DNA from 2 places in the Turicibacter sp. TJ11 genome. Region 2 is predicted to be linked to the other one. Evidence: a T-box and tRNA genes for the amino acid it is inferred to sense, from the RefSeq annotation. Region 2 holds a T-box; the other holds one or more tRNA genes.
The links. A T-box is a leader RNA that pairs with one kind of tRNA and senses whether it is charged. The one in region 2 lies ahead of thrS (threonine--tRNA ligase), so its partner is inferred to be a tRNA-Thr.
Positions count from the first base shown of each region.

Region 1: it encodes a tRNA-Thr, which carries the amino acid that the T-box ahead of thrS (threonine--tRNA ligase) is inferred to sense. The anticodon was not compared.

Region 1 covers NZ_CP069349.1:2,444,038-2,459,573, forward strand. The annotation lists gene JRC48_RS11715 (NUDIX domain-containing protein) at 1-99, shown strand, start outside; gene rapZ (RNase adapter RapZ) at 139-1,008, shown strand; gene yvcK (YvcK family protein) at 1,020-2,000, shown strand; gene whiA (DNA-binding protein WhiA) at 2,005-2,964, shown strand; gene gpmI (2,3-bisphosphoglycerate-independent phosphoglycerate mutase) at 3,211-4,752, shown strand; tRNA gene JRC48_RS11740 (tRNA-Thr) at 4,933-5,006, shown strand; gene eno (phosphopyruvate hydratase) at 5,260-6,549, shown strand; gene JRC48_RS11750 (HlyC/CorC family transporter) at 6,665-7,897, opposite strand; gene JRC48_RS11755 (AI-2E family transporter) at 8,167-9,270, shown strand; gene secG (preprotein translocase subunit SecG) at 9,387-9,617, shown strand; gene rnr (ribonuclease R) at 10,472-12,802, shown strand; gene JRC48_RS11770 (CapA family protein) at 12,832-14,328, shown strand; gene smpB (SsrA-binding protein SmpB) at 14,351-14,818, shown strand; gene JRC48_RS11780 (hypothetical protein) at 15,177-15,536, shown strand, end outside.
Region 2 covers NZ_CP069349.1:1,398,542-1,414,077, forward strand. The annotation lists gene JRC48_RS06830 (M42 family metallopeptidase) at 1-1,001, opposite strand, end outside; gene rplT (50S ribosomal protein L20) at 1,245-1,604, opposite strand; gene rpmI (50S ribosomal protein L35) at 1,648-1,845, opposite strand; gene infC (translation initiation factor IF-3) at 1,870-2,337, opposite strand; ribosomal protein L20 leader region at 2,432-2,567, opposite strand; gene JRC48_RS06850 (hypothetical protein) at 2,623-3,606, opposite strand; gene thrS (threonine--tRNA ligase) at 3,759-5,696, opposite strand; T-box leader at 5,773-5,984, opposite strand; gene dnaI (primosomal protein DnaI) at 6,069-6,977, opposite strand; gene JRC48_RS06865 (replication initiation and membrane attachment family protein) at 6,983-8,353, opposite strand; gene JRC48_RS06870 (hypothetical protein) at 8,416-8,781, opposite strand; gene coaE (dephospho-CoA kinase) at 8,824-9,441, opposite strand; gene mutM (DNA-formamidopyrimidine glycosylase) at 9,442-10,287, opposite strand; gene polA (DNA polymerase I) at 10,956-13,592, opposite strand; gene JRC48_RS06890 (metallophosphoesterase) at 14,051-14,854, shown strand; gene JRC48_RS06895 (hypothetical protein) at 14,928-15,314, shown strand; gene JRC48_RS06900 (NAD(P)-dependent oxidoreductase) at 15,335-15,536, opposite strand, start outside.

The DNA.
Region 1 (15,536 bases), 1.0 Mb from region 2:
TTAATTAATAGCAATCAACCTATTGTTTCAACTCAATTTTATACGCCTTCATACGATTTAATTAAAGTTATTTCAAGTCATAATACAGAACTTAAGTGATGATCATCATTTTTGAAGTAATAGAAAGGGTGTGTTAGGATGAAAAAAATTAATTTACTAATTGTCACGGGGATGAGTGGAGCTGGAAAAAGTGTTGTATTAAATAGTTTAGAGGATGTAGGTTATCACTGTATTGACAATTTTCCACCTAAATTATTACCTAAGTTAACAGAGTTAATTATGGGAGCGAGTGAGCATACCGTTAATTTAGCAGTTGTGATTGATTTAAGATCACTAGACTTTGACTCTATTGATGAAATGTTATATTTCTTACAAGATAGTCATTTTGTCAATGTCCATGTTGTTTACTTAGATGCAAATGATACAACACTCGTTAAACGATATAAGGAAACAAGACGTACACACCCATTATCACGCGACACTAATTTGTTAGATGGAATTAATAAAGAACGAGAGCTGTTAAAGCCAATTTTAGATATCTCAGACTTTAAAATCGATACAACAGGTTTAGCTGCTAAAGATTTAAAACAGCAAATTATTACGAAGTATGGAAGTATGGATAAAGATTATTTTAGTGTAACATTTATGTCATTTGGATTTAAACATGGGACACCAATTGATACAGATATTATGTTTGATGTTCGTTTCTTACCTAATCCTTTTTATATTGAAGCCATGCGCCCACAAACTGGGTTAGATGAAAGTGTTTATGAGTACGTGATGAGCTTTGAAGAAACAACGACGTTTTTATCTAAATTAATTGACTTGTTACAATTCTTAATTCCAAAGTATAAAGCTGAAGGAAAGTCACAAGTCATTATTGGGATTGGATGTACAGGGGGACAACATCGCTCAGTTGCCATTGCAGAATATTTATCCACTGCTTTTGAAAAAGATTATAAAACAAACGCGACTCATCGAGATATTCATCGCGCATATAAAAAATAGGGGGATTAGATATGGCAGAGTATGATTTAAAGGTTGCTGTCATTGGTGGAGGAACAGGGTTATCTACAATTTTAAGAGGATTAAAACGATATCCAATTGATATAACGGCCATTGTCACAGTAGCAGATGATGGAGGAAGTTCGGGAAGTTTACGATCAGATTTTGATGTCCCTCCCCCTGGAGATATTCGAAATGTTTTAGTTGCTTTATCCGAAGTTGAACCACTTGTACAAGAATTATTTCAGTATCGATTTCAAGGTGAAACAGAGTTAGCAGGTCATCCAACTGGAAATTTATTAATTGCAGCTATGACAAATATTACGGGGGACTTTGCTTCTGCTATTCAAAAATTAAGTGAGGTTTTAAAAGTTAGAGGACAAGTCTTACCAGTATGTAACACACCGTTGTGCTTGTGTGCAGAGTATGATGATGGTACAATCATTCAGGGCGAATCGCTTATTCCTACGATTGAAAAAAAAATTAAGCGTGTTTATTATACAAAACAAGATGCTAAGGCACTTCATGAAGCTGTTGAGGCTATTATGGAAGCAGATTTAGTTTTACTAGGACCAGGAAGTTTATATACTAGTATTATTCCTAACTTATTATTAAGTGAAATTTCTGAGGCGTTAGTTAAGACAAAAGCAGAATGTGTTTATTGCTGCAACATAATGACTCAACCAGGAGAAACAACAGGCTATACAGCCTCTGATCATGTAATTGCTCTAGAAGAACATGCCGGTCATTCGTTCATTGATAAAATCATTGTTAATGATGAGAAAATTAATCAAGAAACTTATGAACGATACTGTGATCAGCAATCAGATGTTGTTTTTAATGATGAGAAAAAATTAAAAAGTATGAATATTGAAGTGATTAAAAGTCGTCTAGTTTCTTACAATAACGTAGGCGAGGTTCGTCATAACACGAAAAAAGTTGCAGCGACAGTTTTTTCATTATTATTAGATATAGAGGAAAAAAGGGAGGGGTGATAAAATGTCATTCGCTTCTGAAACGAAAAAAGAATTAGTTCAAATTCAATCAGATGATTGTTGTGCTAAAGCAGAACTATCAGCACTTATTCGAATGAATGGAGTTATTTCTTTATCAAGTAAAGGTTTAGTTCTTGATTTTGCAACTGAAAATGCCGCGATTGCTCGTCGAACGTTGCAGTTAATTAAGCAGTTATTTGATACTGAGGTTGATTTATTATCGCGAAAAAAAATGCAACTGAAAAAAAATAACGTCTATATTATTCGTATTAAGAAAAATGCTCGTGATATTGCCACAGAATTAGGAATTATGTCTGAAACTGGCTTTGTTTTAGGGATTGCTAAGCATTTAATTGAGTATGATTGCTGTAAAAGAGCCTATTTGCGAGGTGCTTTTTTAGCGGGAGGTTCGGTTAATAATCCTGAAACATCATCTTATCATTTTGAAATTTTTACACTTGATGAAGAACATGCGGAAGATCTTAAAGATTTGTTAAATGTTTTTGAACTAAATGCCCGTGTCTTACAACGTAAAAAAGGATATATTACTTATATCAAAGAAGCTGAGAAAATTAGTGATTTTTTAAGGGCGATTGAAGCATATAATGCAGTTTTAAATTTCGAGGATGTACGTATTTTTAGAGATATCCGTAACTCAGAAAATCGTTTAAATAATTGTGAAATTGCTAATGAAACAAAAACAATTGCTGCAGCGCAGCGTCAAATTGATAACATTGAACTAATTGATCTTGTTTATGGAATAGATTCGTTACCAGAACGTTTACAATACGTTGCCAGGTTAAGGTTAGAGTTTCCTGAGGAAAATTTAACTTATTTAAGTGAAATTGCCACGGAACGCGGGATGAAGTTGACTAAGTCAGGCGTCAATCATCGGATGAGAAAGTTGTCCGAAATGGCAGAAGAAATTCGGGAAAATCAGCAAAAACGTTCATTAGAAAAATAAAACTAAAGCGAGATGATTCTTATTAATCGTTTCAACTTAGAAACAAAAGATTAAACCTTATTTGTAACGTCATGTTATGAATAAGGTTTTTATTTTATGAATGAAAACTTACATAGATTTCTAAAAGTTTGACATACTAAAGTTGATTTTGTTCAAAATAAAAACCGCTTACATTAGGGATATTCATGTACTTGTCAATTAAAGTTTAGTATACTATAAATTAGATAAGATGAAGGAGGTAATAACATGACTAAAAAACCTGTAGCATTAATTATTTTAGACGGTTTCGGGTTACGTGATGAAACTGCTGGAAACGCAGTTAAAGCGGCCAAAATGCCAAACTTAGATCGTTTATTTAATAAATACCCTCATAACACATTAGAAGCTTCTGGATTAGGTGTTGGATTACCAGAAGGACAAATGGGGAACTCAGAGGTAGGACACTTAAATTTAGGTGCTGGACGTATCGTTTATCAATCATTAACTCGTATTAACTTAGCTGTTAAAAATGGTGAGTTAAAAAATGATCCAGTGATTGAAAAAGGATGCAAACACGCATTAGAAAACAATAAAAACATTCATGTAATGGGATTATTATCTCCAGGTGGAATTCATTCACACAACGAGCATATGTATGCATTAGTTGAAGCAGCAAAAGCTCAAGGTGCAAAAGAAGTTTACGTACATGCATTTTTAGATGGACGTGATACTGCACCTAAATCAGCATTAGAGTACATTGAAGCATTAGAGACTAAATTAGCTGAAATCGGAATTGGAAAAGTAGCGACTGTATCAGGACGTTACTATTCAATGGACCGCGATAAAAACTATGATCGTACTCAATTAGCTTATGATGCAATGACTCAAGGAATTGGAGAAACTTTTGAATCAGCTAAAGCTGGGGTAGAAGCTTCTTACAAAAATGATGTTTTAGATGAATTCGTTGCACCATTTGTTGTTGATGCAAATGGATTAATCAAAGATGGAGATACAGTAATTTTTGCTAACTTCCGTCCTGACCGTGCACAACAGATTGCAATCGCATTATCTAATCCAGAAAATGTTGCAAACTTTGCTAAAGAAGGAAAACCTGCATTAGATCCATCTAAAGGACCTAAAGATGTTTACTTCATTTCAATGATGTCTTACGGGGATGCGGTTAATGGACCAGTTATCTTTGGATTACAAGATTTAGCTAATACTTACGGAGAAGTTATTTCAGCAAATGGATTAAAACAATTACGTATTGCTGAAACTGAAAAATATGCTCACGTAACATTCTTCTTCGATGGTGGAGTAGATAAAGAAATCGAAGGAGCAACTCGTGTTTTAATCAATTCACCAAAAGTTGCAACTTATGATTTAAAACCTGAAATGTCAGCTTATGAAGTAGCGGATGCATGTGTAGCTGAGATTAATAAAGATGTTCATGATACAATCATTTTAAACTTTGCTAACCCAGATATGGTTGGGCACACTGGTGTATTTGATGCAACAGTAAAAGCATTAGAAGCTGTGGATGAGTGCTTAGGTAAAGTTGTAGATGCAATCATTGCTAAAGGTGGAGTTGCTATTATTACAGCTGACCACGGTAATGCAGAAAAATTAGAAGATGAAAATGGTGGAGCATATACTGCTCATACATCAAATCCAGTTCCAGTCATCGTAACAAAAGAAGGAATCGAATTACGTGACGGTGGAAATTTAGGAGATTTAGCACCAACAATGTTACAATTATTAGGTGTTGAACAACCGGCTGAAATGACTGGAAAATCAATTATTAAATAATTGAATAAACACAAAAGAACGTATCTAGTGATACGTTCTTTTTATGGATATTTTTATAAAAATACAAGAGGTATGATCAGCCTAATAACCATTTAGAACCAAAATAAAGATTATTTTAGAGATAAAAAAAGAAAATTATATTGAAAAATATGGTTAATATGTTAGTATAGATATTGGAAAGCCAAGTTAGTTTAGTGGTAAAACAACGCAATGGTAATGCGTAGCCGCGAGTTCGATTCTCGCACTCGGCACCAGTTTATAAGAATATAATCCAGCGACTGTCTGGATTTTTTTATTTTTATAGATCAAGCATAAAGTCTGTTCAGTTAGTGCATATTATTGTAGGTATTTAATTAAAGTATACCTTTTTAGCATTTTTTCTGTAGATTAATAGATTGGTTTATTTTATAAAAAATAGCGCTTACAGCATAAAAACTTCTTTAATATGCAAAAAAATGTATTATAATAAGAAGTGTGAAAATTTTAGAAAAGAAGGAGATGTCATACATGCCTTATATTGTTGATGTATATGCTCGCGAAGTATTAGATTCTCGTGGAAATCCTACTGTAGAAGTAGAAGTAACAACTGAAAGCGGATCTTTTGGACGTGCTTTAGTACCATCTGGAGCTTCTACAGGAATCTACGAAGCAGTTGAATTACGTGATGGAGATAAATCACGTTACTTAGGAAAAGGTGTTTTAAACGCAGTTAAAAACGTTAACGACATCATCGCTCCTGAATTAGTTGGTATGGATGTTACTGACCAATGTGGAATTGACCGTTTAATGATCGCATTAGATGGAACTAAAAACAAAGGAAAATTAGGAGCTAACGCAATCTTAGGTGTATCTATGGCTGTTGCTCATGCTGCTGCTGATTTTGTTGGATTACCATTATACCGTTACTTAGGTGGATTCAACTCTAAAGAATTACCAACTCCAATGATGAACATCATCAATGGTGGAGAGCACGCTGACAACAACATCGACTTCCAAGAGTTCATGATCATGCCAGTTGGAGCTCCAACATTCAAAGAAGCTATCCGTATGGGAGCTGAAGTATTCCATGCATTAAAATCAGTATTACACGGTATGGGATTAAACACTGCAGTTGGTGATGAGGGTGGATTCGCTCCAAACTTAGAATCAAACGAAGCTGCTATCAAAGTTATCTTAGAAGCTATCGAAAAAGCTGGATATGTTCCAGGTAAAGACGTTATGATCGCTATGGACGTTGCTTCTTCTGAGTTCTACAAAGATGGAAAATACGTTTTAGCAGGTGAAGGTGGAAAAGTATTCACATCTGAAGAATTATGTGATTTCTACGCTGAATTATGCGAAAAATATCCAATCATCTCAATCGAAGACGGTTTAGACCAAGACGACTGGGCTGGATGGGATTACTTAACTAAAAAAATCGGTGATAAAGTTCAATTAGTTGGAGACGATTTCTTCGTAACTAACACTGAGCGTTTAGCTGAAGGTATCGAGAAAAACGTTGCTAACTCAATCTTAATCAAAGTTAACCAAATCGGTACATTAACTGAAACTTTCGAAGCTATCGAAATGGCTAAGAAAGCTGGATACACTGCAGTTGTATCTCACCGTTCAGGAGAAACTGAAGATGCTACAATCGCTGACATCGCAGTTGCTACAAATGCTGGACAAATCAAAACAGGTTCTATGTCTCGTACAGACCGTATTGCAAAATACAACCAATTATTACGTATCGAAGACGAATTAGGACAACAAGCTGTTTACAATGGAGTTAAATCATTCTACAACTTAAAAAAATAATTTAATTATTTTTTAGAAGAATATGACTCAAAAAACCCTCTCTTCACTCCGACGAAGAGAGGGTTTTTAATTAGTTACATCAATTAAATTAAGCCTTGATAAATTCAAGGCTTTTTTAGTTGATAATAATTATAATTTGAGTCACCTGTCTACTATCTGAGTTTAATATTTTTATTGTTAAGTTTTTGAAGTTAAATATTTCATCGACTTTAGGAATATATCCTAATTCATTAATAATCCAACCGTTCACACTATTACAATCGGCATCGATCTTAATATTAAGAGTATCAGATAGTTTAGTTAAACTTGTTTGGCCATTAAATAAGTAGGTATTTTCATTAAGTTGTTTGTAGTCATGAATGACTGTATCATGTTCATCCCAAATATCACCCACTAAAACCTCTAAAATATCTTCGAGTGTTACAATACCAAGTGTTCCGCCATACTCATCAGAGATTACAGCAAGTTGTGTTTGAGTTTGTTGAAAGGTAAGAAGAAGCTTAGAAATTTTACTATTAGCGGTCTTATAAATAATTGGCTTAATTAACTGAGATAAAGAGTAAGTGGGTAAATCTTTATATAGGTTAAAATCTTTTTCATGTAAGATTCCAATAATATGATCAATATTTTCTTGATAAACGGGTAAACGACTAAATCCAGTGGTGTAAAACAATGATTGAATCGTTTCTTTTGACGTATCGAGATTAATAGCAATTAATTGAACACGTGGTGTTAAAATATCATCAGCGCATAATTGATTAAACTCAATAGCTGATTTAATTAATTTACTTTCTGTTTCACTAAAGTTACCGTTATGCTTCGCTTCATCAATTAACATTTTAATTTCTTCAGGAGTAATCGATTCAGAACTATCAAAAGAAAAAATGTTAGAAAGTAGTTTTTTCCATTGAGTAAAGATAAAATTTAAAGGCGATAAAATAATGATAAAAAACTTAAGCAGTGGCATTGATAGCATTGCCCATTTCTCTGGAACCTCTCTAGCCAAACTTTTAGGAGAAATTTCTCCAAAAATAAGAATAAGAATAGTCATTACAAGAGTGGAAATACTGACTCCCGTTTTCGGGAAATAAGTTGTAAATAAAATAGTCGCTAATGAAGCTGATAAAATATTAACAATGTTATTTCCAATTAAAATAGTTGAAAGTAATTGATCATATTGCTTTAGAACATTCAATACTTGTTGTGCCCGTTCATGACCACTATTCGTTAAGTGCTTCAATCGAATTTTATTGAGTGATGAAAAAGCTGTTTCTGTCGCTGAAAAGTAAGCTGACATCATAATTAAGAAAATGAGAGTAAAAATGATTAACGGTTGCTTATCCATCATATAATCACATCCTTGTACCTATGTAAGTAATCAAAATTTTCTACAAATGAAAGACTTTTATCAAATAACCTAATGAGGAGTCAAAACCTAAGAGTCGAATTGTTGTCTATCATCTTTTAGGTAAATGTCTTTAATGAGATAAAACTAATTTGAATGGAAATAGACTAGTAGTATATATGTGGATTTAATATAAAATATGTGTTTTTGTTTTATCCTCAAAAACTGAAAAATATGGTAATCTATTAGTACAATCAATAAGGGGGATCATAATGAAACAAATCAAACAATCTATAAATTATAAGTGGCTAAATAGTTTAATTTTTTTAATTGGAGTATTAGTTACGGTACGTATTTTTATTCTTATTTTTCCGATTGTTAAACCTATCTTCTCTGCGATCTATATGATTATCTGTCCTTTTTTAATTGCTACATGTATCGCCTATCTTTTGAATCCAATTGTTGATTTCTTTTGTCGTTTGAAAATTAAACGTTCATATTCAATTTTGATGACGTTTGTTTCGATTATTGGAGGAATCGTTTATGCTATTTTTAGTTTAATTCCAAATTTAGTGATAAGTGTACAAGACATTATGAATCAAGTTCCGACGCTTATGGTGAAAGTAGAGAACTTATTAAAGTCATGGCAATTTGATTATGTCAAACTTTATCAATATGACTTCAGTCACTTATTTTCTCAAAATTCAAAATTTATTGAAATCTTTTCAAAATTCTTATCTACTTTAGGATTATGGATTTCCTCATTTAGTAGTAGCTTTACTTTAGTCATTGGAATGCTGTTATTAGTTCCCGTCGTCTTATATTATATTTTGAAAAATTTCTATGAAATTCGTGAACAGGTAAAATCATTTTTAGTTCATCATCAGCAACATCGACTGTATCATATTTTGAAAGAATCAGAAGAAATCGTTAAAGGATATGTTTCAGGAACGTTGTTAGTATCATTCGTTTTATCCATCATTGCTTCAATCTATTTTTCAATTCTTGGACTAGAAAATGCGATTGTGTTCGGGACGTTGATCGGTTTTTTAAATATCATTCCGTATGTTGGTCAAATTATCGGAACGATTCCAGCTGCACTTTTTGGATTAATGGTTTCGGTATGGACACCGGTGTATGTGGTAGTTGGTGTGATGGCTTTAAATTTCATTGAAGGAAACTTTATTAAACCCCTAGTTTTTTCAAAGTCTATTGATTTTCATCCTGTTATGTTATTAACACTAATTATCATAGGGGGCCAAATCTTTGGTGTGATAGGAATCATCTTTATCATTCCGATTGCAGGAATTGTAAAAGTTATTTGCCGATATGCTTTTGAAGGTTTAAAAGAATGGAAACAAAAAGTTCGCGATTAGCGAACTTTTTTAATGAATGGTACATATTTACAAATGTTAAGCTCTCGTCTTAAATAATAGTTGAAAATATAACATATATATGGTAAAGTTTTGTTATAGTTTAAGGAGGGTTTAGGATGTTCCAATATGGTGTTGAGGATATTTTATTTATGATTGTCTCTGTAATCCTAATTGTTTTAGTGGCTTTACAAAGTTCTAAACAAGGATTAAGTGATTCTCTTACGGGTGGTAACAGCGAGTTATTTAAAAATCAAAAAGAGCGTGGAGCAGAAGCTTACATCGTACGTGCAACCTATATCTGTTCAGTTATTTTTCTTGTTTTAGGATTAATTATTTTTATGAAATAAAGGCTAGGTCCTTATGATCTTTATGAATAGATAATTAACCGGAACTCAAAAGATGATCCGATTAAAGTATCTAAATAACAAAAACTAGTTTTGAAAAATCTGAAATATATTTTATATGAATAAGTTTTTAGTAGTTGAACTGATAATGAAAGTTTAAAATGTATTTGGCTTTTTATAGATAGGTTCAGATTAATTTTTTAAAAAGAATTTTTAAGCGCTACTAATGGTTTTAAAATAGTAGACGATGTCTGGGAAATTGTTTGTCTTAGGATGAAACTTATTCATTACCTAAGACTGATATCAAATGATTACATAAATTTCTGTTTGTATATAGAAGGCTCATATTCAATTAGAATATGAGTTTTTATTTTATTTAAGTATTTTTTCATTCTCATAGAATTTATCTTAGTTATAAAAAACAAGAGGATAACTAATTTAAAGAGATAAAGATCTATTCTTAAAAATGAAGTTTATGTCATGTTGATTAAAAATCTTTAAAAGATAAGTTCATGCATTAGTCTAAATGATCCATTTGAAAAATCTACAAGTGTTTAATTCAAAATAATTATAAGTTTTCTTGTTAAACTAATATATTAGATGAGTTAGCAATCAATTTATCGTCATCATATATTTTTGATCAGTAAATTATAGCTTTTTATTAAATATTACTACTTAATGATAAATTTTGGTTGTTTTTCTAACTAGATGAGAGGATTCGTGATATAAAATAAGTACATTTGTATAAAATAGTGATAGATAAGTCAAATAACGTACTTTGTCTTATAATAGCAAAAAGTGGTTAAATGTTTGTTTACTTATGATAGAATATAACTTATGAGTTGGAGGTGTGCTATTTGCGCAATACAGTATTAGAATTATTAGGATCTAGCCAATATGAGGCGATGACGATCGAGGAATTAGTGGAATATCTACAAATTGAAGGGTCAGATAAATTTAAGGAGTTTGTTAAATTAATGGTGAAACTTGAGGACGAAGGGATTGTTGTTCGTTCAAAAAATGATCGCTATGATTTAGCACGTGATTTAGGTTATTATAAAGGAATTATCTCGATTCATCCTAAAGGATTTGGTTTCGTTGAAATTGATGAAATGGATGATGTTTATGTTCGTAGTGAACATTTAAATGGTGCGTTACATAAAGACACCGTGTTAGTTAAAATCTTACCTTCATCTAAGGGTGATAGCTTAGAAGGGGAAATTGCTCAAGTTCTTGAACGTGGGATGACTGATTTTATCGGAACATATTATGAAATTAAACAAGTAGGGTATGTTAAACCAGATAACTCTCGTTATCATGCCGTAGTGGCCATTCCTAAAAATAAAACTAAAGGAGCCGTTAAAGATCATAAGGTTCGTGTTCGTATTGTGGATTACTTAGAGAACAATGTGGTTAAAGCTGAAGTCACTGAAATTTTAGGACATAAAAATGATCCAGGAATTGATATTTTATCAGTTGTTTATAAGTACGATATCGTTCCTGAATTTAGTGAAGATGCATTAAAACAAGCCGCTGAAATTCCAAATGAACCTGATCATGATAGCTATAAAGGTCGTAAAGATTTACGTGCAGAAACGATTGTTACGATTGATGGGGACGATGCAAAAGACTTAGATGATGCTGTTCATGTTCGTATGCTTGATAACGGAAATTATTTATTAGGTGTTTCAATTGCTGATGTCTCTTACTATGTGACAGAAGGATCACCTCTTGATCGTGAAGCATTTTTTAGAGGAACGAGTGTTTATTTAGTCGATCGCGTGATTCCGATGATTCCACATCGTTTATCGAATGGAATTTGTTCATTAAATCCACAGGTTGATCGTTTAACAATTACGTGTGAAATGGAGATTTCTCCTACTGGTGACATCGTTAGTCACGAGATTTTCCCATCTATTATTAAAACAACTGAACGTATGACCTATAATCATGTCAATCGTATTTTAATTGATGAAGACGCAGAGCTTTGTGAGCGTTATAAAGAGTTAGTTCCAACATTTAAATTAATGTATGAACTATCTAAAATTTTACGTCAAAAACGTCATGATCGTGGATCAATTGACTTTGATTTAGAAGAATCAAAAATTATTGTTGATGAGTACGGTTTTCCAATTGATGTTGTCTTACGTGAACGAGAAATCGCTGAACGTATTATTGAAGACTTTATGTTAGCAGCTAATGAAACCGTAGCTGAACATTTCCATTGGATGGATGTTCCTTTCATTTATCGTGTCCATGAACATCCAAAACCAGAAAAGTTAGAACGTTTTTATAAATTAGCACGTGCATTAGGTTATGAAATTAAAGGAACAAAAGAAAATGTTCATCCGAAAGCATTGCAAATGATTACGGAAGCAGTTCATGGTAAACCAGAGCACGCTGCCATCAATACGATGATGTTACGTTCTTTACAAAAAGCACGTTATAGTGAAGAAAGTTTAGGACACTTTGGACTTGCAGCAGAGTTTTATACACACTTCACATCACCAATTCGTCGCTATCCAGACTTAGTTGTACATCGTTTAATTCGTCGTTATTTATTTGATCAAGATTTATCGAAAGAGACATTAGACTACTATACAGCCGTTATGCCAGAAATCGGTGAGCAAACATCTAAGCGTGAGCGTGATGCGATTGATGCTGAGCGCGAAGTAGAGGATATGAAAAAAGCTGAATACATGACACAATTTATTGATGAAGAATTTGAGGGAGTTATTTCATCTGTGACTAAATGGGGAATGTATGTTGAGTTACCAAATACGGTAGAGGGCTTAGTTCATGTTAATGATTTAACAGACGACTACTATGAATTTGATGAAGATAATTTAGCATTAATTGGTCGTCGAACAAAGGCGATTTATAAAATAGGGGATATTGTAAAAGTTACTGTAGCAGCAGCAAGTAAAGAGGAACGAACAATTGATTTCCAATTAGTTGGAATGAGCAAAAGTCGTCAAAAACGTGGATTTAAGCGAATTGATACGCGTGGAACTTCAACTTCAAAAAATAATCGATCTAAAGATAAGAAGGGAGATAAAAAAGACTATCGCCCTGCTCGTTCACGTAAGTCATCAAAACCATCAGATAAAACATTTAAAAATCCAAAACCAAAAAGAAAAAAATCAAAAGGTACAAAGTCGACAAATCAGACAAAAAATAAAAAGTAGAATAAATACCGAAAGGGAGCAATTAAGTCATGATGAAGAAACTAAAAACTATTAAGTGGCGTAATGTCGTCTTATTCTTATTCGTCATGGTTGGTCTATTAGTATTGGCACAATCGTTTGTGCTACCTGATATGGTTGGATGGGATGTGGATCGTGTTAAGCATTACGAAGCAGCCAATGATATTGATATTGAATATAGCAATGTTTATTCCGACACAGTACCCTATGGAACTGTTATCAACCAACAGAGATGTGAAAAAACAGAAGAGTGCGATATTGTTTTAACGTTTTCTAAGGGGAAAGATGTTTCGAGTAAATCTGATACTGAAATTAAAACGTATCTAAATGAGTTAGTGGAAGAAGAAAGGATACAGGTAGATGATATTATTTATCATGAATCCACGTATTCAACTGAAGTTAACTCAGGTTATGCGATTACTTATGATGCCAATCCATATGAACAAGTCATTGAAATTACATTTTCACTAGGGCCTGAGATTCATGTGTATGAAGCAACGATGGTTGCTGTAGGAGATGTTTTATTACATGATACGGTGTATAATGATTTTCGTTTAGAAGGAGATAGCTTTGATTTTAGTCCATTGTTTGAAAAAATTAATCAGTATATTGAACCAGCAGATTTTGCATTTGCTAATCAAGAGACAAACATTGGTGGAATAGAAGTCGGGCTATCCACTTATCCTAATTTTAATAGTCCTTATGAAATTGCAAGAGATTTAATTGGAGCTGGATTTAATATGTTTGCACGCTCGAATAATCACACCTTAGATAAAGGTGAAGCGGGTGTTGTTGCAGCACAAAAAAATTGGGAAACGTTCGAAGGTATTATTACAGCGGGATCTACAGATTCACAAGAAAAACGTGATGAAATTGCAGTGATTGAGAAAAATGATATAAAGATTGCCTTATTATCATATTCCTATGGATTTAACGGATATGAGGTGCCAGAAGATAAACCTTACTTAGCTAATGAATTTGATTATCAACAAGCAGCGATTGACATTGAAAAGGCAAAGAGTGTATCTGATGTAATTGTCGTTTCGATGCACTGGGGTGTTGAATATTCAAATGTTCCAAGTCAACTTCAAACGGAACAAGCGCAGTGGTTATCAGATCAAGGGGTTCATGTTATTTTGGGAACTCATCCACATGTCTTACAACCAATGGATCGTTTAACTGGACAAAATGGTAATGAAACAGTCGTGGCTTATTCATTAGGTAATTTTATTTCGGGACAAGTTGGACTTGAACGCTTGGTCGGTGGTATTATGAAGTTTGACATTAAAAAAACAACAATTGGTGACGAGGTTCAAATCGAAATTAGCCAACCACAGTTTATGCCAACTTATAACTACGCTGAAAACTCAACATCAGATTATCAGTTAGTCCCACTAGTCGATTCATCACAAGCAGATTATTTTGAATCGATTAAATCATTAATGGAAAATTACTCGGAAAGTGTAGATGTCGTTGATTACATTACTTATAATGAATTAGAGGAATAAAGTTTAAAAAGGTGGTGAAGAGATGCCAAAAGGTGTTGGATCAACAATTGCTCAAAATAAAAAAGCAAGTCATGATTATTTCATCGAAGATACCTTTGAAGCAGGATTAGTTTTACAAGGAACAGAAATTAAAGCCATTCGTGCTGGAAAAGTGAATTTACGTGATTCATTTGTTCGAATCGATAGAAATGAAGCTTTTGTTCATAACATGCATATTGCACATTATGAGCAAGGAAATCGATTTAATCATGAACCTCTTCGTACAAGAAAGTTATTACTTCATAAAAAAGAAATTGCCCGATTAATTGGAGTTCAAAAAATGGGTGGATACTCACTGATTCCATTAAAACTTTATATTAAAGATGGGTATGCTAAACTTCTATTTGGAACAGCCAAAGGTAAAAGAAATTATGACAAACGTCAAGATTTAAAGGCTAAAGACGCAAATCGTCAAATTGAAAAAGCTTTACGTGATCGTCAAAAATACTAATCAGTTTATATAAATCTAGATAATTTTTTCGTATGTTAAAACGGTTAACTAGAATAAACTCTGTGTTAGGATTGAAAATAGTATTAAACTAAAACGATTGTAAAGTGATGAAAGATATTTCTGTATAAAAAAGACAATACAATTTTTTGTATTGTCTTTTTTTGTCTATTCAAATCATGGTGTTAATCAAGATTGAAAGATATGGTAATGGAGTTTAGATGAGTAATATCCTGATTTTTAGCTTTAGTCTAAGATATTAAAGATGATAGGTATATATTTGAAACAACTACCATATAATCTTTGAGGTAGAGCTTTACGGGTGATTAGAGTATCGTCAGAGAATTTAAGGGGGGATTAAATGTTAAAGAGTGAAACACTTAACATCATCGAATTTAATAATGGTCAATCGAAAAAACCAGTGTTAATTAGATATACTATCGTCATTAATTCGAAAGAATCACAACCTTATGATGAGGATGCACTAAAGTTTATTAGTTTGTTAAAAAGCTTACCTAATGAGTTTAAAACAGTTGAGTTATACTATGAAGTTGCAGATGCTAAGATCACACACCTTGCTCGCCAACGTATTACCGTGAAAGTCAATCAAGAATTATATTCTACTTACATATTAGAGGATGATTTAGATATTTTCTTTAACTTATTGAGATTATTTAAAAACTATGAATATTATGTTGAAGGATATGAACAGAGTGTTAGT
Region 2 (15,536 bases):
TCACGATGGATCATTGAAGTATGTGAATGGATGTAACGTGATGCAATTCCAACAGACATAGCTGGTGCTCCATCATGTGCTAAATGCATTTTAGCAGCATCTGTTGCTCCACCTGGTGTTACGTCAAATTGATAAGGAATGTTTAATTCTTCAGCTACTTCAATTACAAAATCACGAAGTGCTTTATGACCTACAAGACCTCCATCAATTAAGGTAATAATCGGTCCTTTTCCCATTTTAGCTTGAATTTGATTCGTTACACCTGGTACATCCCCAGCTAATCCTACATCTAAAGCAAATACGATAGATGGATTGATCATTTGACTTGTTGTTGATGCTCCGCGACATCCAACTTCTTCTTGAACTGTTCCAACACCATAAACGATATTAGGATGTTTTTCTTCTTTTAAATTATTTAAAACTTCAACCGCTACTGCACATCCAATACGGTTATCCCATGCTTTTGCTAACAAATATTTTTCATTTGCCATCGTACGGAATTCAATATAAGGAGTAATCATATCGCCTGGGCGAATTCCTAATGCTTCAACTTCTTCCTTGCTGTCTACTCCTAAATCAATATACATATCTTTAATATCCATCGGTTTTTGACGCGCCTCTGGTGTTAAAATATGTGGTGGAATTGATCCAATCACTCCATGATACGTTTTTCCTGAATGAGTGGTAATTGTCACTTGTTGAGCAAGCATGACTTGCCCCCACCATCCACCGAGTGTTACGAATTTAATATATCCATTATCATCGATTTGGCGAACCATAAATCCGACTTCGTCCATATGTCCTGCAATCACAACTTTAGGACCATCTTCTTCCCCAACTTTTTTTGCAATTAATGATCCAATGTTATCTTGATAAATCTCATCAGCGCTATCACCGATATATTTTTTCATGACTTCTCTGGCTTGTCGTTCTTGTCCTGGAACGGCATTAGCATCAGTCAACTCTTTTAAAAAAGTTAATGTTTGATCTAATTGACTCATTAGTTTTCTCCTCCAATTCATAATGTACTCACTGTAGTATCATACCATTATATACAATATTTGAAAATATTTTTAAATGGATTTTCAAGAACAGAGTTTATGATTAATTACTTTTAGTTTTAATTTGACTAAATTCCTTTTATTTATTCATGTCATATATAGATGAAGTTAATTTTTTAATAAAAAAAGACACTATCAAAAGATAGTGTCTAAATAGTTATTCAAAAATAATGAGCAAATTAATTATTTGTTCATTGCTTCTTTAGCAGTGTTTGCTAAAGCAGTGAATGCAGCAGCATCAGATACAGCTAAATCTGCTAACATTTTACGGTTAACTTCGATTCCAGCTAATTTTAATCCGTGCATTAATTTGCTGTATGATAATCCGTTCATACGAGCAGCAGCGTTGATACGAGTGATCCATAATTTACGGAAGTCACGTTTTTTCTGACGACGGTCACGGTAAGCATATTGTAATGATTTCATTACTTGCTCGTTTGCTGTTTTATATAATGTATGTTTAGATCCAAAGTAACCTTTTGCTAATTTTAAAACGCGTTTACGACGTTTGCGTGATACAACTCCACCTTTTACACGTGGCATAATGAGTTCCTCCTTTGTTGTTACGAAAAATGTTTAGTGATTATTATAAGCTATATAACATATCTTTGATACGTTTGTAGTCGCTGTTTGATACAATACCAGCTTTAGCTAAATGTTTCTTTTGTTTAGTTGTTTTGTTATGAGCTAAGTGGCTTGTATAAGCATGAGAACGTTTTAATTTTCCTGATCCTGTACGTTTAAAGCGTTTAGCAGCTCCACGATGAGATTTCATTTTTGGCATGGTAGAGTTCCTCCTTTATCTTTTCTACTTTTTCTTTGGTGCTAAAACGAGAAACATTGAGCGTCCATCAAGTTTTGGATTTGATTCAAGATCCGCAATTTCAGCACACGCCTCAGCAAAGCGAGTTAAAACATTGCGTCCGAATTCAGTGTGCGCGATTTCACGACCTTTGAAACGTACGCTAACTTTAACTTTATCACCCTTTGCAAGGAATTTTTGAGCATTTTTTAATTTTGTATTAAAGTCATGCTGTTCGATGTTAGGGCTTAAACGAACTTCTTTAAGACTAACAACTGTTTGGTTTTTTCTAGCTTCGCGAGCATGTCGTTGTTGTTCGTAGCGGTATTTACCGTAGTCCATAATACGACACACAATCGGATTAGCTTGTGGTGCAACACATACTAAGTCTAAGTTTTGCTCAGAAGCAGCACGTAATGCATCCTTACGTTGCATTAATCCAAGTTGTTCGCGATTAGGACCAACCACTAACATTTCCTTTGCGCGGATATCTTCGTTGATTAAGCTCTCGTTTTTTACATTTTTCTTGCTAATGATGAGCACCTCCAATTTTATAGAACATTCATGGAAAAAAAGAAAAACGCAAACACAAAGTGCCCACGTTTTAATCACAATCACATTAACAATATCGTCGTAACGATAGTGACGTTTAACCTATCAGCTCTAGCTAATCAGGTGAGAAGTGGGTACTTCTTCTTTCCACATGATATTCACAGTTATTAATTATAACACTTTAATTATTATATGTCAATCAAGTGTTTAATATTCTTTATTTTTTAGATTAACATCATTTAGCATGCCGCTATTGATTAAAGTCTGTAGTGCTTTATCACTAATGACTTCATCTTCAACAAGTCTATCATAGGTTCCATTTTGAATCAACTCTTTATAGTAAAAATTAAAATTTTCCAACGTCATTACGTCTTTTTCAATATAAGAATTTATATGAGCTAAGTAATCTTTCATTTCTTGTTCACTAATTTTATTATCAGGAAAAAAACTTAAAAATCCTGAAGTCGTTGCGATAAACGGAATTAAATCATTAAAAGCGTCGTGTACCTTTTCTTGTTCATTGGGATGCTTTTTCATAAATGTTTCAAGTTGATCGAAGTTCACTTGATTATTATGAAAAATAAGATCAAAATCATCTTCAAAATAAAGAATGTTCTCTTGCAGTTGCCGATAAGGTTTATAAAAGTCACTTACTAACGAAGAGATCACCGGATTAACTTTTAATAAAAGACTTGAAATAGAATACGGTTTAGTCAGATTAAAAAGAGGAAATGCTATTATTATTAAAACCACAATCATATAGGTATACATATTTAATACACTTAAAAAAAGACTAAAACATTGATCTGGTAATCGATCAAATTTGACGGTCTTAAAAACATATTGATGCCACTCATAATTGACTGAAAAAACATATAAAATACTTTTAATGATAATAAAAAAGATTATAAACAACAGACAGAAAATAATAAGTGGAATTAAGTAAGATTCATACGGCTCAACTAAGTAGTAAAAACTATCTGGAATAAAAAGAGATAAGCTCATACTTTTTGGAATATATCCTATTAATTGATGAACTAGTTCCCATGCTGTTAAAAACGATAAACTAATGGTTGTTAACTGAATAAGTAAATGGGTAAGACTGATTCGATAAGATTGATAATACCCCCTATATGCTGCTATACCAAAAATTGATAATACGACTGCATCAACTAGTAAAACTTTTATCACTTCCATTACACCCAACGTTGTCACCACTTTCACAAAGTTATCTTTCTCACTCTTTTCTTTACATTGTAAGTTTTATTTCACCATTATATTCCTGTAACGATTATTTTTTGTCCAATGAATATAAAAAAATAGGAGACTAAGTCTCCTATTTTTTATTCAGGTTTATGATTTTTACGTTCTGCAATCTCTTCTACTAAGAAATGAACGAATTCTTTAAGTGGTAATGTTTGAGTTTTTTGTTCTCCAAAACGACGGAATGTCACTTCACCATTAGCAGTTTCTTTATCCCCTAACACGATAGACATTGGTACTTTCTTCGTTTGAGATTCACGAATTTTATATCCCATTTTTTCTTCACGATCATCAAGTTCTAAACGGATTTTATATTTACGTAACTCTTTAGCTACTTCTTTTGCATAGTCTAAATGATATTGATTGTTAACTGGGATAACTGTCACTTGAGTTGGTGCTAACCATAGAGGGAATGCCCCTTTATAAGTTTCAATTAAATAAGCCATGAAACGTTCGTATGTTCCAATTAATCCACGGTGCATAACGACTGGACGTACTTTTTCTCCTGATTCAGAAACATAAGTTAAATCAAAGCGTTCTGGTAATAAGAAGTCTAACTGAATTGTTGACATCGTAATATCATGACCTAATGCTGTTTTAATTTGAATATCTAATTTTGGTCCGTAGAATGCAGCTTCTCCTTCTGCTTCAATGAATGGAATGTTATTTTCAATTAATGTTTCACGTAACATTGATTCAGCACTTTGCCACATTTGATCATCATCATAGTATTTCTCTTTGTTTTCAGGGTCACGTAATGATAAACGATAGTAGTTGATTTCAACACCGAAATCTTTAATCACACGGTGAATTAATTCTAAACAGCGTGAAAATTCCTCTTTAATTTGATCTGGACGAACAAAGATATGTGAATCTGTTAAAGTCATCGCACGTACACGTTCAAGTCCTGTTAAAGCACCTGATGCTTCAAAGCGATGTTGGATGACTTGTTCTGCATAACGGATTGGTAAATCACGATATGAGCGTAATTTTGTTTTGTAAACCATCATGTGGTGAGGACATGACATTGGGCGTAAAACTAATTCTTCATTGTCCATGTTCATTGGAACAAACATATCTTCTTGATAGTGCGCCCAGTGTCCTGACGTACGATATAAATCAACTGATCCCATAACAGGCGTTGCCACGTGTTGGTATCCGTATTCTTCTTCTAAGTCAATGATATAGCGTTCAATTTGTTGACGAACTTTCATTCCGTTTGGTAACCAAATTGGTAACCCTTGTCCAACTAATGGACTGAATGTAAATAACTCTAATTCACGTCCTAATTTTTTATGATCACGCTCTTTACGCTCTTCTAAAACACGTAAATGATCAGCTAATTGATCTTTAGTAAATGCTGCTGCACCGTAAATACGAGTTAACATCTTATTGTCGCTATCTCCGCGCCAATAAGCACCTGCTACATTTAATAATTTAAAGAATTTGATGTCTTTTGTATTTCCAACATGAACACCACTACATAAATCTGTAAAATCACCCTCAGAGTAAGTTGTGATTACTTCTCCTTCTTTAATCGCATCAATTAATTCTAATTTATATTCATCTGTTGCAAATAATTCTTTTGCTTCTTCACGACTTAATTCACGACGGATAATTGGTAAAGCTTCTGAAGCGATTTTTTGCATCATTTTTTCAATAGCTGCTAAATCCGATTCAGTAATTTTAGATTCTGTATCGACGTCATAGTAGAATCCATCTTCAATGGCAGGTCCTACCCCGAATTTTGCATCTGGATATAAACGTTTAATTGCTGCTGCCATTAAATGCGCCGCTGAGTGATTAATAATCTCCCATGCTTCTGGACGATCATTTGTAATTAATTCGATTTTTGTATCTGCTTCAATTGGACGAGTTAAATCATATAAATGTCCATTTAACTTAGCCGCTACACAGCGTTTACGTAATCCTGGTGAGATTGATTGTGCAATTGCTTCTGCAGTAATTCCATTTTCAAACTGCTTCACATTTCCATCTGGAAAAGTAATGTTAATCATAATTATTTCCTCCTTTATGTCTCATCATTGGAGCGAATTTTTATAAGCATAAAAAAAATCGCTCCTAATTCTTTCGAGTAGGAACGATTGAAATCGCGGTACCATCCTATTTCCGATAAAATAACTTTTATCAGCAACTTAATTCGACTTTAACGCGGTCAACGGGAATCTTTTTCAAGTCCAGTTCAAAGGGAGTAACTTAATAATCGTTCTTAGAAATCTTACAGCCTAGGATTTCCTCTCTGAAAAGTCGTTTTTATTAAATCATATCCTTATCTATACTTTTTATGTATCTATTATGTCCTATATAATATGTGTATGACACTTATTATAATGCAGGATTTTTTTGAAATCAAGCAAAAAACAATTAAATTATCGCTTTTGACGATAATTTGTTCCTGTAATTGCGACTGGAATCGTCAATGCTTTAATACGTTCTAGTACTCGGGCTCCTTTGATCTCTTCAACTTCACCCTTTTGAGTATAAGAATAATGATGTTGGAGTTCATTATAATCTAAGTTAGAGGTAAAGAAAGTCGGTAATCCTTGATGCATTCGATAGTTTAAAATACGACCTAACACTTCATCTCGCATCCAGCTTGTCATCGATTCACTTCCGATATCATCTAACATTAAAACATCAATTTCTTTTAACTGTTCAATTTTATCATAGGCATTACTATTTTCACTATTAAATCCTGACTTGATTTCAGCAATGAGCTCTGGAAAGTAAACGAGCCCACAAACAATCCCTCGTTGCGATAAAATATTAGCAATCGCACTAAGCATATAAGTTTTTCCCGTTCCAAACGGCCCATATAAATATAGTCCGCGCCCCTTTTTTGTTGTGATATACTCATGAATAAACATCGAGGCTTTCTCATAAAACTCTACTCGTTCAGGATCCATGATAAACTGTTCAAAGTTGGCCGTTGAAATATCGATTGGCATATGAAAACTTTTAATATTGACTAAGTGTTTTTGATTCATTTCAAACTGGCAAGGTGTATAAGCAACTTTTAATTGCTTATATGAAGGTTTTAGTGTTGGATGATGTCCTTTAACAGGTTGCTTGCAACTTTTTAATCCTTGACATCCTTGACACTTTTCTTTGTTTCTTAAAAATTCATCTAAATCAGAAATATAACTTGAGATTAAATTAGGATCAACCTCGGCTTTGTATTCATTCATCGCTGCTACAATTTCTGGTTCATTTAAAATTTCAGCGTACGCTTCATTTGCCCCTTTTGACTTTACCATTAAATCTCCAATACGTTGCACGACTCTCACCCTTTCTGATTTAAAAGTTGACTTTGTAATTTTTTCATACGCTCAATTTTTTGTAAATCTTCCTCGCTTAACTGTTTCTTTTCTTGTTTCGGTTGATTAGCTGTCTTCAACCAATCAGGAACTTGTTCTTGACGAACGACGCGTGTCGTCTTTGGATATACTTTTTTGGCTGCTGGCATCGTTTTTTCGAGTTCTCTTTTTTGCTTCGCTTTTAAAGTGGCACGAACTTGGGCAATGGCCTTTTCGGTTGTATCAATTTCTTTGCGTTGCCACTCCCCTGCAATTTTTTCAACCAATTGTTTTGGTAATCGACCATCGGAAATATTTAAAACATAATCGACTAAGACATTAACAACGCCATCTGGCATCATTTGATCTAACACGAGCCATTCTACTAATTGACGATCAGCTGGAACAGGCTCTTTTTGATGCTGTTTAAATCGTAAAAAATCAAGTGGATTTTGAGACAAGTGTACGAGTAACTGTTTTTCTTTAGAAAGAATCACTTTTTCTTCATCCATCCCAGGAGATGGCTGATTTATTTTTGGCATCTCTACCACTTCAATTGGCTTTCCTTTATTTAAGAATTGAAAATATTGCTTCGCTTGTTTTCTAAACGTATCTAAATTAACAAAACCATCTGAATCTAAGGCATCAAAAATTAAACGTGCTAATTCATGTTCATCTAACTTATATAAAAAAGCAGTTTTATTAATTTGATCCAGTAACTTATCTGATAATAGTTGCTCATCCATTCCAAATTGTTTTAATAATGCAAATAACAATTCTTGATCAAAGGCTAATTCTAACTTCACCCCACGTTGTCCATCTGGATGTTGGGGTAAGGGACTTGCCTCTAAATTAGCAGAAGATTGCATTAAAACAGTGGTATCAAATACTTCATTAAACGGTTTTGAAATATTGGTTCCTTCAATTTTTGGAATATCTTGAATAAACAATTGCTTTAATTGCTGATAATCACTATTTCCCACTTTTAAATTTAAAAAGACATTAATAATCCCATCATTAAAAAAAGCTTTTGATTGCATCGGTTTTTTAAGATAATAGGTCAAATGATGATTTTCCTCAGTGACATAAACTTGAATCAATCCAACCGCTTCTAACTTATATCTTAAAGCCAATAATTCTTCGACTCCAACATTTAAAACTTGTAATAATAGATGATGTGTAAATAAAGAGGAACTACTTTTATTAGCTAATGTATTTAAGGTGATATATAAGCTAACCGCCTGAGGGCCAATAATAGGTTGATAAAGTAACGTTAAAATTTGTAACTCTTCCGAAGTCATCATTTGTGTGACACAAAGTTCGAATTGAAGATTGGGTTTTATTATCGTTGTATCCACCACAAACACTCCTCCTGTTAAAATGTGAAATCCCTATCGAAAATAGGGATTGATGTACTATATTATCGGTTTAAAGCAAGCCCTTTAAACATTAATCGTTTATCTAATGCTTGATAAAGAGATTGAATGACTTTTTTCCCTTTTCCAAAGCTAATGATTCCAGATGTATTCACTGTAAAGTCAACCGTTGTTTCAATTGGATTTATTTTAACAACGGTTACAATGACTTCACAATCTTTACGCTTTAACATTAACTCTTGGCGAGTATCATCTTCAAACGCCAATGTAAATTCTAACTCACGAGCTACCTCTAATAAAGCAGTTTTCGTTTGTTGATAATTATTTTTGTAATAATGTGTTAATAATCCTTCATCTGTCGCTCTTTCTCCCGACTCATAATGCGTTTTAAACAGATCCATAAATCCCATTTTTAATTCCTCCCATGTTTCATCAATGATTATATTTTAAGACTAATTTGAAGATAGTTGACACGCCTTCTCCCAAAGCATTTCAAACATCTGCTCAAACTGAGTTCGTAACTCACGGATTGAACGTTCATTATTAATAACATAATCTGCACGATCTCGCTTCTTTTCTAATGACATCTGTGAATTAATTTTTGCTAAGGCATAATCTTCACCAATCTGATCCCGCTGCATTAAACGTTTCACTTGAATGTCACGAGAAACATAAATCACTAACGTTTCATCAACTAATGATTCAAATCCACTTTCAAACAGTAGTGGAACATCTAAAATGACCAATTGTTCTCCACAGGCTTTTGCTTGTTCAATCCCCTCAACTAGCTTCTTTTTTACCAGTGGATGAATCATGTCGTTTAATTTTTGCTTTGCGACTTCATCATGAAAAATGATCGATCCTAGTACATCTCGAGCCAATTCTCCAGTTTCTAAAATAACATTCGATCCAAATTCACGCGCTAAATCATTCAGCAATGGACTACCTGGCTTTTGAAGTTGCCTAACAATTTCATCCGCATCTAAGACAATAATTCCTTTTTCTAAAAACCATGATGTAATCGTACTTTTTCCTGATGAAATTCCACCTGTTAATCCTACGGTTAACATTTATTTCATCTCCTTTGACAGTAACTTCTGGCATGTTGGGCAAAAATATGTTCCTCGTCCACCCACTTTAATTTTTTCAATAGGTGTTTGACAGATATAGCAGTTTTCTCCCTTTCGCTGATGAACTAACAATTCATTTTGAAAGGTTCCCAAAATACCATGCGATGAAGTAAAGGTGCGAATCGTCGTTCCCCCTAACTCAATCGCTCTAGCTAAAACTTCTACTGTATATTTTACCACATCTTCAATCTCTTTGTCTGTCAATTCTGAACTTGAAGTTAATGGATGAAGTTTGGCACGATGCAACACTTCATCAACATAAATATTTCCCAGTCCACAAACAACACTTTGATCAAGAAGTAATGACTTAATTGGTTTCTTTTTATTATAAATTTTTTGTTTAACATATTCAGGTGTAAACTCTTGTGAAAAAGGTTCTAGCCCTAGGACTTGAAATGGAGAAGTTGTTTCTAAGTCAATTTCTTTATCATATAAATGATAAGTTCCAAATTTTCGGGTATCTTGATATAACAAGCGTTTTCCGTTATCTAATGTGAAAATGACATGAACGTGAGGATTTAGTTCAAACTCATCATCTGCATAAAAATATTTCCCTTCCATTCGAAGATGAGAAAGTAAATAATAATGATCCAAGTGAAAAACTAAATATTTACCTCGACGACTCACTTCTTGAATCGTTTGATTTTTCAGCTTATTTTTAAATTCCTCTGAATCCATATTTTTAATCATAGGTTCATAACGTAGTTCAATATCTTGAATCATTCGCCCTTTAACATTTTGATTTAGTGCTTCTTTAACCGTTTCCACTTCTGGTAATTCTGGCATATTCTCAAACTTCCTTTTTGTCTAATCTAATTGTTTATTTAACCATGAACTGATAAAACTCAGTCACTCTAATTTCCAATTCATTTTCTATATATGAAGCGAAAAAGATTTCACATAAAACGAAATAGCCTTAGTTGATTGATTTCATTGGTATAAAGACTAACTATAGTGGCGTTAAAATTTTTTCAATCATGAAAAACTTATCGCCACTTATATATTATTGCTAGTTCAACAAAATCAATTCTTTAAACTGCTCTAAATACACTAGGTGATGTCATCATCACCTCTATGACCCAATCTCAGATATGATGCTAGTTGCATATTAAAAGACTATCATAAGTGATTCTTACTCTAGCTGTCAACTCATCCAAGTCCATTCATGAAAGTCCTAAAGCCTTTATACATCGTTGTACCAGCTTATGCATGACACCACAGCCTTGCTTAGCTTATTCATCTTTTTTCGATATGCAAACAAAAAACATCTCTCATTTTTTAACATCATCAGTAATCGTTATATTACCTGGGAAACATTTTATTTAAAAGTGTCTAACCTCTTATTTATAAACGCAGAAAAGGACATCAAGTAAGCTACATGATGTCCTTTTCTAATTGTTTTTATACCGTGGCACTTATGATGCTTCATCAATACATGTTTATTTTATAACACTTTACTTCGCATCATACCAAGTTGGACCGTACGAGTAATCAGCTTTTAACGGAACTTGTAGTTCGACAACATCTTCCATTGTTTTCGTGACTAACTCAATCATTGTCTCTAACTCTTCTTTTGGAACTTCAAAAATTAGTTCATCGTGTACTTGAAGTAATAGACGAGATTTAACCTCTTTCTCTTGCATCGCTTGATAAACATCAATCATTGCTTTTTTAATAATATCTGCTGCTGTTCCTTGAATCGGTGCATTCATTGCCGTGCGCTCCCCAAACTGACGAATCGCATAATTTTTCTGAGTTAACTCAGGAATATAGCGACGGCGCTTAAATAACGTTGAAACATATCCATTATATTTAGCATACTTCACGGTATCCTCCATATACTGATGAATTCCTGAATAAGTTTCTAAATAATGATCAATATATTTTTTTGCCTCTTTTTGAGTAATATTTAAATTCTCTGATAACCCAAAGGCACTCATTCCATAAATAATTCCGAAGTTAATCGCCTTTGCTGAACGACGAAGATCAGACGTCATTTCTTCTTCAGATACTTTAAAAACATCCATTGCTGTTTTCTTATGGATATCCTCACCTTGTCTAAATGCCTCAATTAACGATTCAGTATTTGAAATGTGTGCTAAAATACGCAACTCAATTTGTGAATAGTCAGCTCCTAAAATGATCCATCCTTCTTCGCTTGGAACAAAGGCACGTCGAATCATGCGACCTTCTTCTAAACGAATTGGAATGTTTTGAAGGTTTGGCTCAATTGAAGAAAGACGTCCTGTTTGAGTTAACGCTTGATTGAAAATTGTATGAACTTTTCCATCTTCGTAGCACGCTTTTTTTAATCCTTCAATATAAGTTGAATAAAGTTTGGTTAACGTACGGTATTCCATAATACATTCGATGATTGGGTGAGTCCCCATTAATTTTTCTAATACATCAACATTCGTTGAGTATCCTGTTTTTGTTTTCTTTATAACAGGTAGTGATAATTTTTCAAATAATACTTCTCCTAATTGCTTAGGTGAATTAATGTTAAATGCCATTCCAGCTTGTTCATAAATTTTCGCTTCTAATGCTTCAATGCGACCTTTTAGATTTTGTCCCATCTCATCTAATGTTTTTAAATCTAAAGCCATTCCCGTGTATTCCATCATTGCTAATACTTCAGCTAATGGCATTTCCATTTCTTTAAATAAACTTAACTGTTCTTGTTCTTTTAATTGCTCAAGTGCTGTTTCTTTCAATTTCATAACAGCAGTAGCGATATCGATCGAATGCTCGGCCACCTTCTCAATCGGAGCAGTTGCACGTTTAGCACCTTTTCCATAAACTTCTTCATCATATGACACATCATCATAATCATAATGTAAGGCTACTTTTTTGATTTCATTACTTACATTCGTTGGATTAATGACGTAAGTAGCTAATAATAAATCAAATTCAACCCCACGTAAATCAAACCCTTGCCACATTAACGCAACACGTGAACGCTTCACGTCAAACACTGATTTTTTAATTTCTTCGTTTGATAAAAATGACATGAATACTTGGCTTTCCTTAGCCACTTCAAAAGGCACATAGTAAGATTCCTTTTCATTGACAACAGCTATCCCTAAAATCGTTCCTTGATGATAATTTTCCTCAAAAATCTCAACATGAATCGCACTATTGACATAACTTAGTGTTTCTAACTCTTTTGCTTCTGAAATAATGCGAACTGGCGCTTTAGGTTCTTTATCTTTTCCTTCTTCAATCTTCATTTTTTTTAGGAACGCATTAAACTCCATCTCTTTAAAGAATTCCATTAATTCTGTAGTTTGAGCCCCATGATAAACTAAATCATCAAATGTTAACGGTAGCGGAACATCTTTATGAATAGTAGCCATTCGCTTACAAAGTAAGGCTTGTTCGGTATGAGTTTCAACTTTTTCTTTCATCTTTCCTTTTAACTCATCTGTATGTTCAATTAGATTTTCAACTGTTCCAAATTGCTTTAATAACTTAATGGCTGTCTTTTCACCAACGCCTGGTATTCCTGGTAAATTATCAGAAGGATCTCCCATTAAACCTTTTAAATCAACAATTTGACTTGGTGTTAATTCATACTTAGCAAACACTTCCTCTTTGTTAAATGATTCAATATCTGTTACACCTTTTCGAGTAATATGAACCGTTGTTTTTTCATCTACCATTTGTAGTAAATCTTTATCACCTGTGATGATATGGATCTTTTCAAAATCAGTGGCTTCACCCATCTTCGCTAACGTTCCAATAATATCGTCTGCTTCATAAGTTGGTAACTCTAAACGCTTCACACCAAGTAGATCTAAATATTTTTTTATTAAGTTAATTTGTGAGCGCATTTCATCTGGCATTGGCTTGCGCCCATCTTTATATGATTCTAAAAATTCATGTCTAAATGTCGTTTTCCCCGCATCAAAGGCTACTAACATGTGTGTATGATTATACTCATCCATCACTTTATTCATCATATTGACAAAACCATACAGTGCATTTGTGAAAATTCCCGTACTTGTCTTCATTAAATTTCCACTGTAAGCAGTAGCATAATAAGCACGGTACATTAAACTATTTCCATCTATTAAAACTAATGTATTCATTGCATCAACCCTTATCTATGGCATCTTTTAAAGCCTTATTTACTATCTTGTACTATTATTTTAACACATCCCTACCATTTAAAACACATTTTTACAAAGACAGTGATAAATGAATCAACAATAGACCGTTATTAAAACAAAAAGGGATTTTATCATCATCTATTAGCCTTAGTTGACTTCCATCTTTCATGATAAAACAAACTTAATTAATAACTAATCATTCTTGTATACATAATGCTCTTTTTGATGTCATACTTCATTGAATGAGTGAACGATTATCACGTTTTAAGTCAGTCTATCCGTTGATACTTGTTTTTCAACCAATAGATACAGATCTTTATTTCTACTAATGACTTAACACGACATATGAGATGATTCCTCGTCACTGTTTGTATATCGAACTAAATAATCTATGATATAATATCCTTATAATAGTTTTTTTGGTAAAGGATGATTTTATGATTAAGAAATTTCCTATTTACGTATTAACAGGTGCATTCCTTATTATTCTCTTTTTCTTTTATTCTTTATGTATTGTTAAATACAACATTAAAGTAGATGAAACCATTATTGAAAGCCAAAGTATTCCGAGCAGTTTTGATGGCGTTCGACTTGTTCAATTAAGTGATGTCTTAATTAGAAACGAAGATGATTTAAAACTAGTTGAAAAAGCAGTGAATGAAATCAATCACCTTGAAGCTGACATCGTCTTATTTACAGGAGATTTATTTAAAGAGGGCGCAATTAGTTCGAGTTTAAGTAGTCGTCTAATTGAAATTTTATCGGATCTTAATCCCTCATTAGCTAAACTTGCTGTTTTAGGTGATCAAGATTTACCTCAACAAGAGGAACTGACAGAAATTTTAACTTCTGCTTCCTTTAAAATTCTTCGTAATGATTCCATTGAATTATATAACGGAAGTAGTGAGGGGGTTAATTTTATCGGTATTGATTCCCTATCAAGCGCCCCTCAGTTAGATGATTTACTTTCGACTCTTACAAATGGTGAGCAATTTAATGTTCTTCTTCTTCATGAACCTACACTAGCAGCAAAATCAACAGATTTTCCAATTGAACTTCAAATCTCAGGACATTGTCAAGGATTAACAACAACCAAAGGATGCTCTCAATTTAATCAAGGAGTTTATCGATTTGCCGATCAATTAACGTTATATGTTAATAGTGGCTTAAATCGTCCAAATCAATTAACCACTTTACTCAAACGACCGACACTTCATTCATTTCTTTTAATGAAAAAATAAAATTTGAAACCAAATAGATTTCTCTTGCATATTTTATAGTAAGGCTATAAGTCTGAAGGAGGAGTTTAAATTGATGCGAAATAACTATAGAGGTAATTTTCCCTCTCAAATCTCATACCAAAATGCTGCACCACTAACTAATCAAGTTCCTTATTTATCTAATGTTCCAGGTGCTGCTCAAGATGAGAGATTTGGGTTTTTACCGTTTGTCGGTGGATTAGCTTTAGGTGGATTATTATTTAACGGAGGAGGGGGTCGCCCTTGTTGTGGTGGTGGATATAACTATCCAGTGTATCAACCTGTTTATCAACAACCGATCTATCAACCAACGTATTCCCCTCAACCCACTTATCCAGTGTATCAACAACAAGCGTCACAAACAGGATACTATGGACCATATAATCCAGTCATGCCAACAGAAACAACTATTTTAGAAAGCAACAAATATTACTTATCATAAAAAAAGTAGACCATTCCGGTCTACTTTTTTTCATAAAGTTTATATAAGGCTTGCGTTCCTAGATCTTCTAACTGTCGTTTTTGACACTCTTCATATAAGCTTAAAACTAAATCAAGTCCTGGAAGTTCAATGTCCATATCTTTTGATTCATTAGAAGCAATTCGCATATCTTTAATAAAATGCTTAATGAAAAATCCCGGATTAAAATCGTCTTGAATAATA